DNA from 2 places in the Psychrobacter sp. 1Y4 genome. Region 2 is predicted to be linked to the other one. Evidence: predicted binding sites of a transcription regulator. Region 2 holds the regulator's gene; the other holds the start of a gene.
What was found. The regulator PhoB, encoded in region 2, activates phosphate uptake and scavenging genes when phosphate is short. The targets are predictions, from matches to a motif close to TGTCATNAANCTGTCATAA.
Positions count from the first base shown of each region.

Region 1: pstS (phosphate ABC transporter substrate-binding protein PstS) is a predicted target of PhoB. The motif match lies at 2,132-2,150, and genes of this name have one in related genera.

Region 1 covers NZ_JBPYDE010000002.1:24,932-34,050, reverse strand. The annotation lists gene pstC (phosphate ABC transporter permease subunit PstC) at 1-673, opposite strand, end outside; gene pstS (phosphate ABC transporter substrate-binding protein PstS) at 881-2,044, opposite strand; gene ACS8FC_RS01600 (2Fe-2S iron-sulfur cluster-binding protein) at 2,566-3,237, shown strand; gene ACS8FC_RS01595 (FAD binding domain-containing protein) at 3,234-4,226, shown strand; gene ACS8FC_RS01590 (molybdopterin cofactor-binding domain-containing protein) at 4,229-6,724, shown strand; gene ACS8FC_RS01585 (XdhC family protein) at 6,847-8,184, shown strand; gene ACS8FC_RS01580 (NTP transferase domain-containing protein) at 8,181-8,912, shown strand; gene ACS8FC_RS01575 (molybdopterin molybdotransferase MoeA) at 8,981-9,119, shown strand, end outside.
Region 2 covers NZ_JBPYDE010000015.1:28,499-37,617, forward strand. The annotation lists gene ACS8FC_RS12215 (FAD-dependent oxidoreductase) at 371-1,966, shown strand; gene ACS8FC_RS12220 (LOG family protein) at 2,107-2,799, opposite strand; gene ACS8FC_RS12225 (alpha/beta hydrolase family protein) at 3,234-4,211, shown strand; gene ACS8FC_RS12230 (3'-5' exonuclease) at 4,243-4,971, opposite strand; gene ACS8FC_RS12235 (M23 family metallopeptidase) at 5,222-5,812, shown strand; gene phoR (phosphate regulon sensor histidine kinase PhoR) at 5,809-6,909, opposite strand; gene phoB (phosphate regulon transcriptional regulator PhoB) at 6,981-7,685, opposite strand; gene dtd (D-aminoacyl-tRNA deacylase) at 7,815-8,267, opposite strand; gene asd (archaetidylserine decarboxylase) at 8,386-9,119, shown strand, end outside.

The DNA.
Region 1 (9,119 bases), on a different contig from region 2:
CCGCTTTGGTATAGGGCAAGATAATCTTAAACATAACTTCCCAAGTCGTCGCACCCATGCCGTAAGCCGATTCTTTTAATAAATCCGGCACCACGGAAAAGACATCACGCATGGTGGCCGCGATAAAAGGAATAATCATAATGGCAAGTACCAGTGAAGCGGTAAACATACCGAGTCCCATTGGTGCACCCACAAATAGCTTACCGATGATAGGCAGTGGACCGACGTGTTCGATAAACCACGGCTGAATGTGATCGCCAAAAAATGGCGCAAATACAAACAATCCCCACATACCGTAAATGATAGAGGGAATACCTGCCAGTAGTTCAATGGCGATACCAAGTGGCTTTTTTAAGAAATTCGGGCACATCTCGGTCAGAAATATCGCAATACCAAAGCTGACTGGCACGGCGATTAAAATCGCGATAAACGAAGTGACAAGCGTGCCATAAATAGGCGCTAGCGCACCGTACTCATTGGCAACCGTATCCCAGTTATTACTGGTATAAAAGCCGAGACCAAATGCTTGAATACTTGGCCAAGCCCCGATGATTAATGAGACCAAAATGCCGCCCAAGGATAAGAGAACGAGGATGGCAAAAGCCTTAGTTGCATTAACGAATAGCGCGTCGTAACGTTTTTGTTTAGCCAGTTGGGACCTTAGGTCATTCATAAGTGTCTCAGCATCAAATAGGGTTAAATCAAAAGATTCAAAAGATTAATCAGGTCTTATCACAGCAAACTAAATTTTAATCAGTAGCGCTACTAACGGTAATTAATAACGCTACTTTTAAATTTGTTGTGATAAAACCTTTCAAACAACTACCGGAGAATAGCTGTTTGAAAGGGTGACTCGAGAATCATTACTGGTTTTTAAATACTATTGAGCTGGTTTGTAGACGGGTTGACCATCGCTGCCTTTGACTTCATTCCACTGCGCTTTAAAGAGCGCAACAGCGGTATCAGAAAACGGCACATAATCAAGGGCTAAGGCATCTTCATCGCCTTGAGCGTAAGCCCAGTCGAAGAAGTTTAAGACGCCAGCCACTTGCTGCGGATTTTCTGGCTGCTTATGTACCAAGATAAAGGTCGCCGCTGCGATTGGCCATGCTTGCTCAGTCTCAGAGTTGGTGATGACTTTATAAAAGCCTGCTTGCTGTGACCAGTCGATATCACCTGCCGCTGCAAAGGTCTCAGCAGATGGCTGCACGAAGTTGCCAGCCGCATTTTTTAGTGCAGTATGTGACATGTTATTTTGCTTGGCGTAAGCGTACTCGACGTAGCCGATAGAATTTTTCATACGATTGACGTAACTTGAAACCCCTTCGTTACCTTTACCACCTGCACCAGTCGCAGAGGTCGGCCATTTGACGGTTTTATCGACACCAACGCTGTCTTTCCAGTCAGTTGAAACCTTGGCCAGATAATCGGTAAAGTTAAAGGTCGTACCTGAACCATCTGAGCGGAATACGGTGGTAATAGCAGCATCAGGCAGGGTTAAGTCTGGGTTTAGGTTAGTAATAGCAGGGTCGTTCCAGTTGCTAATCTTACCCAAGTAGATGTCCGCTAACGTTGCGCCGTCCAATTTCAGCTGACCTGGCTCTATGCCATTGATGTTGACAATCGGTACGACGCCACCGATGACGGTCGGAAACTGAATAAGTCCTGCTGCGTCCAACTCTTCAGGGGTCATCGGTGCATCGGAAGCGCCAAAGTCTACAGTTTTTGCTTCGATTTGTTTGATACCACCAGAGGAGCCAATTGATTGGTAGTTCACCTGACCGCCAGTCGCGGCATTATAGTCATAAGACCATTTGGCATAGATAGGTTGCGGGAACGAAGCGCCTGCACCGGTGATGTTCATGGCGATGTTTTCAGCAGATTTAAAATCAGTTGCTGTAGTAGACGCTGTATTAGTGGTGGTTTCAGCCGCTGTTACAGCGCTACTGCTATCAGTAGCCGACTCTGTAGTATCAGTCGATTTATTACAAGCGGTGAGTAATAAGGTACAACTAACGGCGACTGCTAATAACGAATAACGCATGTAAGACTCCTAAAGTTTGACAACAAAGCAAATTTGATAAAAAGCAAAAATAACTGTTTGGAAGATGTGTCGTAGTTTGCCAAGCTTTCATGACAGTTTGATGACAATGGGAAATTTATCTTATTAGCAGTGAAATTTTAGATTGGTCGTTATAAATTAATGACTATATAAAATGGTTATATAAGAGGTTGAATTAAACCAGTTGTAAGTTGGAGTTTTAATTCTGTATGCGCAAATGAGAAATAGGCAGATTTGCCTGAGCGTTAACACTTTTTGCCTATCTACTACAAAAAAACAATATCGTAAGTTTCGCTGAGCATATTAATGTATAGATTGTTTCGATTGTATTTTTCTATATTAATGATGACATTAGCGCATATTAAAGGCATAAAAACGGTCTGTAGTAGCGTCAAAGCTAAATGTCCAATACGTCTTAATATTAAATAATCAATACTAAATAACTAGATGGATGGATAAAAAATCATCCGCAAATTCTTATCATCTGCCAGCGAGAAGCCAGCATGTCTACTTTGACGTTAACGATTAATAAGCAGGATTATCAGCTTGATAATCTCGATCCGCGCACGACATTGCTCGATGTCTGCCGCCAACATTTACAAATCACTGGACCCAAAAAAGGCTGTGACCACGGTCAATGCGGTGCTTGTACGATGCTCATCAATGGTGAGCGTATTAATTCCTGTTTGACCTTAGCCGTGATGCACGACGGTGATGAAATCACGACAATCGAAGGCATTGGTATGCCCGAATCGTTATCAGCCTTGCAACAAGCATTTAAAGATCACGATGCTTTTCAGTGTGGGTATTGTACCCCGGGGCAAATTTGTTCAGCGACTGCCTTAATAGAAGAGGTCAAGCAAAATTGGCCAAGCTATGTGACGACAGATCTCAAAAACCCTAATGGGCTATTAGTCCAAGAGATCGCTGAGCGCATGAGTGGCAATATTTGTCGCTGTTCTGCTTATCCCAACATCGTTGATGCCATCTCACAAGTGCTTGAAAGCGAAGTGTCAGGTAAGCGGGCTTCTTCTAGTGAAAAGACGAATACAAGTTCGCTGCAAGACTCGGCCGTAACAGGTATTTGGTCACCGCCGCCCAGTCAGTCCCAACTTGGTAACCAATCAGTAAACCATAATAAAACTGCCAGTAGCACAGCAGGAGGCCGCTCATGAAACGCTTTGAATATATCCGTGCCCTCGAACCGCAGCAAGCGGTAATGTTTGCTACTCCTAAAGAGGCCTCATTTATCGCAGGCGGTACCAATTTGCTCGATCTGATGAAGTTTGAGATTGAAACGCCAACCAAACTGGTTGATGTGACACGCTTAGAGCTTGAACAGATTGAAGACACTGCTGATGGCGGTCTACGTATTGGGACTTTAGTGAGCAATAGTGATTTGGCCGCGCATCCTAGTGTGATTGCCAATTATCCAGTATTGTCTCGCGCCATATTAGCTGGTGCAACTGGTCAGCTGCGCAATAAAGCGACGACTGGCGGTAACTTCCTGCAGCGTACGCGCTGCTACTACTTTTATCATACCGATAGCCCTTGTAATAAGCGTGAACCGGGCACTGGCTGTCCTGCAATTGATGGTGAGAACCGCTCTTTGGCTATTTTGGGTACCAGCGAATCTTGTATTGCTCAGCACCCATCCGATATGGCGGTCGCTATGCGTCTGCTTGATGCAACGATTGAGACTGCCAAAACCGATGGCTCGACTCGGCAGATTCCGGTAAAAGACTTTTATTGTCTGCCAAAAGATACCCCCCATATCGAAAACGTTTTAGAGTCCGGTGAGCTTATTACGCATGTTGTGCTGCCAGCACCTATTAAAGGTATGCACACTTATGACAAAGTGCGTGACCGCGCCTCTTACGCTTTTGCGCTTGTATCCTGTGCAGCTGTGATAGACGCTGATGATAATGGTAATTTGGCGACAGTACGCTTAGCATTTGGCGGAATTGGTACTCAGCCATGGCGCAATGAGGACGTGGAAGATCTATTGACGGATACGCAGGGCGACGATGACACTATCAATCAGGCAGCAGATCTGTTGTTAAAAGATGCCAAAGGTAGCGGTCAAAACGATTTTAAAATACCACTAACACGCCGTTTGCTAAAACAAGTCATTAAGCGTGCACTAGCGGGCGAGGGAGCATAATCATGTCATTATTAGATTCAGTATTACCGTCAGAGCCTACCAATAAAGAAAAAATGAATGAGCCTGTTGAAACGTTATTTGACAAAACAGCAAGTAATTTGGTGGGTAAACCGATTAACCGCGTCGAGGGCTCGTTAAAGGTTAGCGGTCAAGCTCATTATTCGGCAGAGATTCAACTAGACAATAAAGTGTATGGTGTCTTGGTGGGCTCAACCGTTGCTAAAGGAAAAGTCGAAAAGATCGATAACGACTCGATTGCACATATTCCAGGTATTATTAAAGTCGTTACTGATCCTAAGCGCTTCTTACGTAATGCACAGCAAGGCGGTGAGACCGAAGCACCGACTCAGGGCGTAAGCGAGGTTTTTTATCATGGTGAGCCCATCGCTGTTGTTGTCGCTGAAACTTTTGAAGCGGCGACCGAAGGCGCCAAGGCCCTTAAAGTCACTTATAAAGACGAAACCGATCAAGCGGCTTTGGATTTTACTAAAGAGCTACCTAACGCCCACGAGGTAAATGAGAAAAAAGGCTCGGATAAGAATGCCAAGCACGGAGATCCAGAGCAAGGCCTTGCGGATTCGGCGGTAACCCTCGATAGTATGTACCATACCCCAAGTCAAAATAGCGCTGCAATGGAACCGCACGTTACTTTGGCACATTGGGAAGATGACAAGCTTGTCTTATATACTTCAAACCAGATGATCGCCTCTTGTAAGCAGCAAGTAATGGACGCATTAGATTTGAATAAAGATCAAGTCGAGCTGATCTCCTATTATGTGGGCGGCGGTTTTGGCAGTAAGCTTGGTATTGCACCAGAATCTATTGCTGCCGCTATTGCTTCTAAAGAAGTCGGTCGTCCAGTACTGATTACTATGACGCGCCCGCAAGTGATGGAAGCGACGGTAAGACGCTCAAATACCCGTCAGCGTATCGCTATCGGTTGTAATGAAGAGGGTATTATTAATACCTTTATTCACGATACCACGACCAGCAATTTGCCAGGCGAGGCGTTCTTTGAACCAACAGCGTTATCCACTCACTTTTTGTATCGCGGAGAGAATCGCCGCGTCAGCTATCAGATGGTAGATATGAATCACGTATTATCAGGCTCTATGCGTGCTCCTGGTGAAGCGGTAGGTATGATCGCTGTTGAATGTGCGATGGATGAGCTGGCGAACAAGCTTGAGATCGACCCTATTGAGCTGCGCCGCCGTAACGAACCTGAAGAAGACCCTAGTGAAGAGATTCCGTTCTCCACGCGTCAGCTGGTCGCCTGTATGGAAAAAGGCGCTGAAGCATTTGGTTGGGACGAGCATAACCCCAAACCTGCCAGCCGACTAGAAGGCGACTGGTGGATAGGTACCGGTATGTCTGGCACTTCTCGTGGCAACACGTTACAACCTTCTGAAGCGCGGGCGATACTACAAGTCGATGACTCAAAAGAGCTTGGCGTCAAAGCCATTATCGAAACGGATATGACAGATATTGGGACAGGCTCTTACACCGTATTTACTCAAGTCGCAGCCGACTTATTAGGTCTGCCTATCGATCATATTGAGATGAAGCTTGGCGATAGCGCACTACCACCAGCGTCGGGTTCGGGTGGCAGCTTCGGTGCCGCTAGCGCCGGTAGTGGTGTCTATTTAGCTTGTGAGCAGCTACGCACCATGTTAGCCAAAAAGGTAGGTCTACATGCCGATACGATTCGTATAGATAACGGTCAAATCAAAAAATCAGGTGAGCACGAGCCTAGTAAAGTAGAAGTAGCCATTGATGCAGGTAAAGAAAAAGTCACAGAGCTGGTTGATGAAAAATTGGCTAATAAAGTCTCAGGCTTGATGGATAAAGCCGTAGATTTGATGGATATAGCGTCAGAGAAAACGGGTATACCGCTGCCAGAATCGGCATCAAATCTGAAAACAGCAACCGAGCAATATGATTTTGATGATAATCAGTCTTATGCACTAGCCGATATCATCGCTGAGTTTGACGAGCAAGAAATCAGCGCCAAAGGCCAGATCAAGCCGGGCAAAAATGGCAAAAATCTTCGCCAAGCCTCGTTTGGGGCCAACTTCGCTGAAGTCGCGGTACATAAAGTCACCGGTGAGATTCGCGTCAAGCGTATGACTGGCGTGTATGCAGCGGGCCGTATTCTCAACCATAAGCTTGCAACTTCACAGTGTTACGGCGGTATGATATTTGGCATTGGTTCCGCTTTGATGGAGGAGGTCATTCATGACAAGCACGATGGCCGCTTATGTAACCATGACCTTGCCGAGTACCATGTGCCGGTCAACGCGGACGTACCGCAGTTGGATGTGATTTTGTTAGAAGAAGATGACCCTTATACCAACCCTATGCATATTAAAGGGATTGGAGAAACCTCCATTTCAGGATCGGCGGCAGCTATTGCGAATGCTATCTATAATGCGGTCGGTGTGCGTGTTTATGATTTTCCAATTACGCTTGATAAGCTGCTTGCTGAAATGCCAGAGTAAGGGCTGTTGATAGATTTTTATCAAAACCTATCATTTTCACCTCAAGAACCCGCTTTAGATATTGGCTAAAGCGGGTTATTCTTTCTTCAAAATGATTATTTCTTTAATATAAGAAGCATATTATGAATCAAATTGCTGACATTCTTAGACTGGCAGACGAGGCTCAACAGCAAAAAATCGATGCCGTACTCGCAACGGTCGTCCGTACTGAAGGCTCAGCATATCGCCGGGCTGGCGCCATGATGCTCATCCTTGAAGATGGGCGTTCAGTGGGGATGATCAGTGGCGGCTGCCTTGAGCCGCATATTATCAAGCGCGGGTTTTGGCTCACTCGTCACGGCGCATGCGTGCAAGCTTACCAAACCGGCGACGATATTGGCTATACTGAGGATGGCAGGGCTAAACCTGACATTGAGCTGACGCAAAACGATGTGAGCGACGATCCACATGACGATTTATATCATGAGATGGACGAATTAAATTTTGGTCTAGGTTGTAATGGGCGCATACACATACTGTTTGAGCGACTAACGTCGGCTACGGCTTTATTAGATATCGTTCGGCAAGTGCGTGCAACTCAGCAGCCAAAAAAAATTGCAACCCTCATTCGTTTTGCTAATCATCAAGATTCAAGCTCTAAACTTAAAATCAGTATGCGTCTTGATTTGGATAATTATACCGAGTCGGGACAAATCACGACTATTGGCACTGATAACAGCGGTATCAATAGCGAGTCAAATCAAGCTGGCGCTAACACCTCAAATACGATTGCGGATACGGTTGAAAAATTAGCACAACATGCACTTATCGATAAAAATGCCGAGTATATTGTTGTAAAAGATGATGAACATGATAACAATGATGAAAATGACGACAACGCTAACTTAGTAACCGAGTGGCTCGTACAAAGTATACAGCCACAAATCCGCTTGCTGATTTGCGGGGCAGGTGACGATGTGTCAGCGCTGGTCACCATGGCAAAGCTGCAAGATTGGCACGTCACCGTTGTAGACAGTAGGTCAGGATATGCAACTCGCTCACGTTTTTTTCAGGCAGATAGGGTGATGCAGTTGCCGCTTGATGCGACGGACAAGCTACTGGCGCTCAGCGAAAATGCGGCAGTGGCGCTTATGTCACATAGTTTGTCGCAAGACCGTATTCGCCTTGCAACCTTACTAGAGCATGCTCATCATTATAAGTACCTTGGCCAATTGGGGCCACGCTATCGTACTGAGCGTTTGATTAATGAAATTAGCGTGACCAAAGCTGATCCTAGCGTTTTAAATGCAGGGATTAATAAACTGCATTATCCAATCGGCTATAAGCTAGGCGGCGATGGACCCGAAGCCTTAGCACTTAGTATCATGGCACAGATTAATGCAGTCATGCATGGACAAACGCCATCAGCTCAATGTGTAGATTTGGCCAATAGTGATGTAACTATGATGAGCCACGCATGATGACGCAAAATCATACCGTTATTGTTTTGGCAAGTGGTCTCAGTCAGCGCCTTGGTCAAGCAAAGCAGCTACTTCATAAAAATGGTGAGCCATTGATCGGCTACATGATTAAGCTAGCATTAGCGACTCAGCCACAAGCTATTGTCGTGGTTATTCCTAGTGATCATTCATTAATAGCAGATGTGGTGGCTAAGCTGGCAGCACAGTATGCCGCCATTCATACGGTTATGAATACAGCTCCCAAAACTGGTATGGCGCACAGTTTGTATTTGGGTATCGAGGCATTACGCAATGATATTGACTGCGATGATCTTTTAGTCAGTCGCGTATTAATCATGGGCATTGATCAAGTATTGCTTGATAAGTCGCATCTAATCGCGTTGATGACAGGCGCGCAGGATGTGGTTGCTAGTAGATATAGTAGTTTGAACAATTGGAGCGACGAGCAGGACTTGAGCGAGAAAACTGCGTTTCATGAGACAACCACCAATCAAATAACCACTAGTGATCCTCTTAGAAATGATATCGTTGGCCTGCCTCTAAAAATCGATTATGAGCTACTGACACAATGGCAAGCCTTGCTGACAGGGGATAAGGGACTACGGCACTTAATTAGAGGGCTGGCGTCTCACCAAATAAGTAGCGTAAATAATCATCAGCTCAGTTATGATATTGACACGCCAAGCCAACTTGCTCATGCTAGAGCACGAAGATGGATTGATGGTTGAGTTAAGAGGGTTCTTACGTCGCAATCCTTTCATCTTACAAATAACGTGAATAAAAAGAGTAGACCTTTATGATTACTATGGAAGAATTGCAGTCAGCGATAAAGCTGCGCGTAGACAATTACAATAATAACGACTTTACGCGTCAACAAAGAGTCATTGATACTTGCAAGCTACTAGATAGCCAAAATCAAATATTAGCGCAAGATA
Region 2 (9,119 bases):
AAAACGTCCATTTTTTATTATTCAAATACCATATAGGTATTTTTTGATAAAGTTTTGATATTGCCTGCTCATTTAAAATGTCCTGTTTAAACCGTACATTCCATCACTGTTTGTTGACAAAATTAATGCATCAAATTACGTATTTACCGTCATGTTCATTACAGATTTTCGTAAAATAACACCATAGAATGTAAGTATGGCTAAACAATTAAAAACATGACTCTCACGACTTCATATATGTGTTGAACTTGGTAGTTAGCATACACATATCAGTACATACCATACATTCAACCAGATACTTCTAACGAAATTTTAACGAATACGCTGAATACGGTCTCAAGATGAGACTATCAAGGATATGACAACGACAATGACTCAAACTTTTATTAAAGATCAATCAAAATTAGCCTTAGGCGATGCTTTATCTCAGACAGCAAAGCTCAATACCCCTGCTAAACGTGTGGGTATATTAGGTGGTGGTACAGCAGGCGCAACGATTGCTATTCGTCTTGCAGCCTTAGGGCTTGAAACTTATTTGTTTGAAAAGAAAAAATCCTTAATTGACGGTCCGCCAATGTGCCATTTGCATGCAGGTGGCAACTTGTACCGCGAAATACCTGACGAAGACTGCGTCGCACTCCTTGAACAATGTATCGATATTTTGCGCCTTTATCCTTATACCATTGATGTACGCCCGACTGTATTTGCAGTGCCGACACGTGATGAAGGGCTACCTGAAGACTTATTGCCGCGCCTTGATATCTTAACAGACGCTTATCGTGAGCTTATCGCGCAAGATGCTAATAACAAAGTATTGGGCGAGCCTGACAATTACTATCAACTATATAGTCATGAAAAGATGATCGAGCTTTCTGAACAAGAGCAAGTTGCGGTACCAGAGACAGTTGATGAATGGATGATACCCGTTGCTAAATATTTGGACTTAAATAAAGTTAAGTTTCCACTGATTGTTGTACAAGAATATGGCTGGAACATTTTTCGTTTAGCAGCATCTGCGCAGCTAGCATTAGAAGAATACAATCATGCTCATGTCTTTACTGACACACAAGTTAAGCAAGTGATGCCAGTCGATTGTGAGAATTGTACAAATGCGGATCATCATGTTACCAAGTGGCGTATTGACTACCAGCAGGCTAATGCATCACAAACGGAAGCGGTTGAAGTCGACTACCTAGTGAATGCCTGTGGTTTTCGTACTGGAGTTATCGACGATATGGTCGGGGTTAAAGTCACGCGTATGGTTGAATTTAAATCCTCTTATATCACGCGCTGGGATGATGCAGGCGGGCAAATACCAGAGATTATTGTCTATGGTAATCGAGGCACACCAGAAGGTATGGCACAGCTCACGCCTTACCCAGATGGTTATTTTCAAATTCATGGTATGAGTAAGGCGATTACTTTGTTTAATGATGGTTTAGTTGCTTCTAATAAAGGTAGCGCCCAGCCTAAGTTACCGCAGCAATATGTACACTATATCGAAGATGGCTGGGACAAAGCCCCATTACAAGCACGTAGCCAGCAAGCGATTGAATATGTGGCTGAGTTTGTACCGACGTTTAATAGTGCACGTACCATTGGTAATGCGTTATATGGAGGACAACAAATCCCGGGCAAGGATGACACATTACGAGTGGCTGATGTAAGCTTATATTCTAATATACGCTACGCGCGCGCTGAAAACGTCAAAGCCTCATCAACCTTGATTGCCGCTGATCAGATCGTTCATGAATTAACACAGCTTGGACTGATCGCAAACGATACTGCTGAGGATCGTCGTCGTTATGCGCACGAATGGACTTATCTTGTACATAACGACAGTACAGCTGTTGATAATGTGGCACGCGTACTGGCTGAGGAGCGTGGGTTTCCTCAAGCTATGGCTGGTGTCAATCGCAGTATTCGTGAAGCCACTTTAGCAAATTTGGCGTCTAACACAATATAATATATCACTCCAACTCACACAGGTAAGAAAATACAAAAAAGGAGCAGATGACCAAATACTGGTTGTCTGCTCCTTTTTCTATCCTGCTATATAACTACTAATAATGAATACAGGCTATCTTACTTATCAATTGATTGACCTTATGATACTTGGCTTTCATTTCCAGCCATCTTCTCTGTATCAACCGCATCTTCTATCGTTACTAGTGTCTGTAGTAAGTCGATTGCTTCGTTGATAGTATTGCACACCACCAAACGATCGAGATCTTGCTGCTTCATAAAGCCTTGCTCAGTGGTATATTTTAAATGCTCAATCATACGATCATAAAAGCCATTAATATTGAGAATAATCATCGGTTTTTCGTGCTGATACAGCTGACGCCATGTGGCAATCTCCATTATCTCTTCTAATGTCCCAAGCCCGCCTGGCAACGTAATAAAAGCGTCTGCGTACTCTGCCATGACCGTTTTACGTGTGTGCATCGTATCAGTCAGATGCAGCCGTGTTAGCTGGTCATGCGCAATTTCATGTTTGAGCATAAACGTTGGAATCACACCGACAGCTTGTGCCCCGCCTTTGATAACTTCGTCAGCCACTGAGCCCATAAGACCAATACTGGCACCACCATATACCAAGCCCATACCGTTTTTTGCCAAGGCTTGTCCCAACTCACGTGCTGCTTGCTCATAAATATCACTATTGCCCAAACGCGAACCGCAATAGACTGCGACCAATGGCATAGTCAACGCTGATTTATCTACTGCCTTTTCAATATGTGCAATATCTTGGCTGGTCAATACTTCATAAGTGTCATTGTTAATTTTCATTTGCATAAAGCGCCCCTAATTTTGTATGGATTATCATTTGTGTGTATGACTATATTAAACTGTTTTAATAATTGTGTGCTTTGAACAAATACATTGCTCGCAGCTGATACCAAGTGTGTTTATTTTTCATTGTAGATAGAGTGTTGTCGATGCTCTGTTAATTACGCATAATAAACATAAATTGGTTTCACGTCTATTTTCGGACTTTGGAATATATAAACGATGAAAGATAATGTTAGATAAAGAGATACAACCAAGCATTTGTCTTGCTAGCATTCCTCTTAGCATAAGCTATGTTAATGGCTAATAACAACTTTTTATCACTGACGTATAATGACCAATCTTGGTAATAATACGCTGTACTTACAAGTATGCTAACCTTTACAGCATATCATTTATTAATAATCATCGCTTATTGGTACACATCATAAGGTATGGCAATGCATCAAAACCAAACACCACTTTCTGCAAATAAACAAGAGCGCATGTCTGCCACGCCTCTTGATACTACAAGCAACGCTCCATTAGAGACGAAGGTTACAAGTATCGATACTTATGCGTTGACCATCATATCTGATCGCAATCGAGCGTTAGCAGCGACCGTCTACCGTCCTAAAACTTCTGTAAACACAGCCGTGATGATCGCGCCAGCGACTGGTATCAAACGTCAGTTCTATCACAGTTTCGCGACTTTTTTAGCAGAGCAAGGCTTTGGAGTACTAACCTTTGATAATGAAGGTATTGGTGAGTCGCTGACGACCGATTTGACCAAATGTGATGCCTCTCTTATCAGTTGGGGGCGACATGATATGCCAGCCGCCCTCGATGCCTTACAAGATGAGTTCGGTAATGCCACTTATCACCTGATTGGCCATAGCGCAGGCGGTCAGCTGATTGGCCTTATGCCCAACTATGCCTCTATTGCTTCAGTTTTTAATGTCGCTTGTTCATCAGGGCGCATTAAAAATATGGACATGCCTTATAAGCTCAAGGCCATGGGTTTTATGGACGCCTTTATTCCACTCACTAACTTAACCTTAGGCTACACCCCAGCTGATAAAATCGGTATGGGCGAGCCGCTACCGCGCGGCGTAGCTCGTCAGTGGCGCGCGTGGTGCAATGGCGCAGGCTATATCAAGACCGCCTTTGGCAAAAGTGTCCACACGCATTTTTATGCTGAGATTAGCATGCCAGCATTATGGCTCGGCTTTAGCGATGATGACATTGCCAATAGTAAAAACATGGATGACATGATTCGCGTATTTACCAAAATGCCAATCGAAAAACGCATCTTTGATCCAAAAGACTTTGGCCTAAACAGCATTGGACACATGCGCTATTTTAGTAGTAGAACCAACGCTAAAGCTCCTAAACTGTGGCAAATGGCAGTGGATTGGCTAAACGAGCAATCACAATAAATATAATGCATCTTATATTCAAACCGCTTATTTATTTGTTGATGCTATTAGCCTCTTCTGCCCTGAGGCGCTTAGTCAAAGCAGAATGCAATGACGGTGTCATGTTATGAATGTTGCCTAGCATCCACTTAACGTAACCAATAGGTACTTCTTTAATAAGCTTGCCTTTATACTTACCAAATGGCATCTTCGCGACTGGGTTGGCGGTGTTCGAAATCTTGTGCGCTGTCTCAAAATCTATGGGCTTGATTTGTAGGCGCTCACAGCAAGCTTGGTAAAGCAAATAACACATGCGCGCATCACCTAGTGCATCATGTGCAGCAATGGTCATTTTGCTGGCTTCCTCTTGTCCCAATAACTGCTCAATACATTTGGACTGCCCATAATAGCGCCATTCTGGAAAAGCGACGCGCGCCAGTCGCACGGTACAAATCAGCTTAGCAGACGGCCTACCGATCACTCGCCAATCAAAGCGTACGTTATGGCCAATCAGATACTGCGGCAAGTCAAATTCATCCAATTCAAAACGCTCAAGTCCAGCGACATCATCATCGGTAATGCCATGAACTTTGATCACAATTGGTGATATAGGACGGCCACTGTTAAAGTATTTCATCCACTCAAACCCACTGGCCACATTAATGGTTGCAACTTGGATAGGTCGTGGATCTCGACCTTGGTCGGTTTCAGTATCAATAACAAGCGCAGTATCAGTCATAAAAAACCAGTCATCAGTATTAGTCCCAAAAGAGTCAGTCAAGAATCTAGCCAATTCACTATAAAATCTATGCCAGTAGTAAATTCTTATAAAAGTATCGATTTTTTTCTATACTAACTATAGTATTGTCATATGCATGCTCAGTCTTTATGGGGATAAAAGCGTCATATAACAATGACATACAAACATTAAAGAACAAGGCATCTATAATATTAAGGTGTGTTGTACACTCGACCTTTGTAAATGTCCAACACGATTTAGAGTAAACCACAAAACACAATAAGAGATGTCGATGCCAGTAGATCAAAAAAACCAGCAACCAAAGCCTGCACGTTTGCGCCGTATGCTGAGTGTGTTAATCAAAGCTGCTGTGCTATTGGCCTTATTATTTGTATTCGACAAACTTCTCCCAAGTATCAGTCAACAAACACAGTCCTTTGTCGTCGCAAAATGGCAACAGTTGAGTCTGCTACAACAAGAGTTGCCAACAGAAGATAGCCTGCCAAGTCCACTACCAGATCAGCACCTGACCGATACTTGGGGCGCTGCTCGTAGTCAAGGTCGCACACATGAAGGCATCGATATCTTTGCACCGCGCGGCACACCAGTACAGTCAACGACGCAAGGCATTGTCAGTAAGGTTGGCGAAAATACATTAGGCGGACGTGTGGTGGTGATCGTAGGTCCTGGCGGTGCAGGACATTATTATGCACACCTAGAAGATTATGCTGATATAACTCCCAACGACTGGGTAGATGCTGGTGATATCATTGGCTATGTTGGTGATAGTGGTAATGCCAAAGGTACACCGCCACATGTACATTATGGTATTTATATCAGCGGCAGTGCTGTCAATCCTTACCCACTTTTACAAAAAGACTAAAGCATAGGCTCAGATCGTACATGATTGGTGGGGAACAGCGCACTAAACGTCGACCCTACGCCTTCTGTTGACTCAATTTGTAAGTTTACATCGTATTGATACAAGACATGTTTGACAATTGCTAGACCTAACCCAGTACCGCCCGTAGCACGGCTACGACCACTGTCGATACGATAAAAACGCTCAGTCAACCGCGTGATATGTTGCGGCGCAATACCGATACCATCATCTTCAACAGCAAAGCGACAGCCTTCAGAGGTCTTCGCCCAACTGATTGTAATATTGCCACCTTTTGGCGTATATTTAATAGCATTAATAACCAAGTTGGATAAGGCACTATTTAAGTACATCTCTGACCCGTACAACCCATCGTAGGTGTCTATCTGCAAGTGAATGCTATGATTATATTCTTGGTTATAGGCCTGCGCGTCATCATAGATATGGGTAAGCAGTTTGGTCATATTAATATAATGAAACTCATGCGTCTCTTCAATCTCAATCCGAGACAACAGTAATAAATCATTGACGATTCTATTCATACGCGCTGTCTGCTGGGTCATCAGCTCAAACCCACGCTGCCAATGCGGCGGCATGTCTGGCTGATCTGAAAAGTTTTCGAGATAACCCATGAGGACTGTCAATGGTGTTCTAAGCTCATGTGAGACATTTGCCACAAAGTCGCGGCGCATTTGTTCCAAATGATGCAGGCGAGTCACATCATAGATGATTAATAGTTTTTCGTCCCCAAAAGGGGTGAGCTCACATTTCAAATAACGCTTAGGATCTCGCCAAGATGCCATATGCACACCATCGTTGGGTGTCGTCATGACTTGATAGTACTGGCGAAACTCAGGCACATTGATAAAATCAAAAATACTCCTACCTTTATCCGCTACTTGTAACAATAGCAAATCCTCAGCAGCTTGATTCCACCACTCTAGACTATCATCATCATTGAGCAATATTACGGCGTCTTGTAGAGCGCGTAATGAGCTTCTTATTTTTTTGAGCTGACCCATCACTTCTTGCTGGGTTGCTTGATCTTGCGGGTGCTGTTCTGGCTCGTTTTGTTGCTCGTTTTCTATAGGCATTATCATATCATTCATTACCCTTACGACTATCTACTGCGTTACATTGTCATTCATATGTCGTTCTGTTTAGAACTGGCTCATACTGGTTCAATGAGACTCGAAAACCGATAGCCAGTACCACGAACCGTTTGGATTAAAGTATCGCAGTCGTGGGGTTTTAATAATTTACGCAAACGCCTGATATGCACATCGATCGTCCGATCTTCGATATAAACATTGCCGCCCCATACCTGATCAAGCAGTTGTGTGCGCGTATAAGCACGCTCCGGATGACTCATAAAAAACGCCAATAGCCTATATTCTGTCGGTCCGATATCCACAACCTTATCATTAGCCGTAACGCGTTGGCTTTTAGGATCTAGGCTCAGCTTACCTATCTCGATGGGCTTATCAGCACTCAGCGCACTACTACGACGCAATACCGCTTTAATCCTTGAGATTAGCTCTCGTGTTGAAAAAGGCTTGGTCATGTAATCATCAGCACCAGCATCAAGCCCATGAACTTTACTGTCCTCTTCACTTTTGGCCGTCAGCATAATGACTGGTATCTCAGCAAGCAGCTCATCGCTTTTAAGCATACGACAAAAATCAATACCACTTTTATCTCCAGGTAACATCCAATCTAATAATATGAGCGCAGGACGATGATCAACCACTTGTTGATGCGCCTCTGACACATCAGCCGCTTGCAAGCTGTCAAATCCAGCCATCTCCAATGTCATCACCACCATTTCACGAATCGCAGGCTCATCTTCGACAATCAAAATTTGCTCATTATGCATAGGACAACCTTATTGTTAAGCGCTGAATAATTATATAAGAGGGAAATTTAAGCTAAAAAAGACGGTAAACACTCGTTAATGACCGTCTATTAAACGCGTTAATTATGACAGTTTGATGACATTCGCTCTTTAAACTTCTAACAAAAAGTTTAGAGGCCCATCATTGACGCTATCGATTTGCATATCAGCTCCAAACTGTCCCGTTGCAACGTTGGGATGCTGAGTCTTTGCATAAGCGACTAATTGCTCAAACAATACTTTTGCAGCCTCGGGCGGCATCGCACCGCCAAAGTCAGGGCGTCGTCCTTTGTCTGTTTTGGCCATCAAGGTAAATTGTGATACCAGTAATAATCCGCCACCTACCTGTTGTACATTTTTATCCAGTTTGCCAAGTTTAGCTGGATCAGCTGTATTTTCAAAAACACGATAAGTGACAATCTTATCGATCATACGTTTTGCCTGTTGTAAGTCATCATCGGGTCCTAAGCCAATATATGCCAAGAGCCCATGTTCAATTGAGCCTATACAACATTCATCAACTATAACACTAGCACGGTTTACCCGCTGAATTAGAGCTTTCATAAACTGCTTCCTTAAACAATTATGGTCATACGATTGAGTACTGACCATGGTAAAATATAAATATTTATTATTTCTAACTTTTATTTTCTTATTTTAACAACTACTTTGGTAACCCTTTATGACTTTATTTACCACCATTCAGCAGTTTGTACCGCAGCAAAAACTTAGTAAAGTTGCTGGACGTTTGGCGGCTAGCCGTCATCCAATGGTTAAACGTGCTTTTATTCGCAGCTTTGCAAAAGCATATGATGTAAAGTTGGATGAATACGAACGTCAAAGCTTAAATGCTTACGAGAGCTTTAACGATTTTTTTACCCGTGAACTCAAAGATGATGCTCGTGCTATCGATACTACCGTCCATGGCATTGTAAGCCCTGCTGACGGTATTGTCTCGCAGCTTGGTCAAATTAACGATCATAAGCTACTTCAGGCTAAAGGGCGTTACTACGACATCGGACAGCTACTTGCTGATAGTGATGATGGTAGTTACTTCGCTGATGGTAGTTTTGCTACTGTTTATCTAGCGCCCAGCAACTATCACCGTGTGCACATGCCTTTTACAGGTACCTTGACCAAAACTCGCTATGTGCCAGGTACATTATTTTCAGTCAATAATACCACTGCTGCTAACGTGCCCGACTTATTTGCCCGTAACGAGCGTTTGGTTTGTATGTTTGATACCGAATACGGCAAAGCAGCAGTCGTGATGGTTGGCGCTATGATTGTCGCCGGTATTGAGACGGTAGCGACAGGAAAAATTACCCGTACCGACGATATTCAAGAAGCTGAGCATAGTATGGTGTTGGCTCAAGGTGATGAGCTTGGGCGCTTTTATCTGGGGTCAACCGCCAT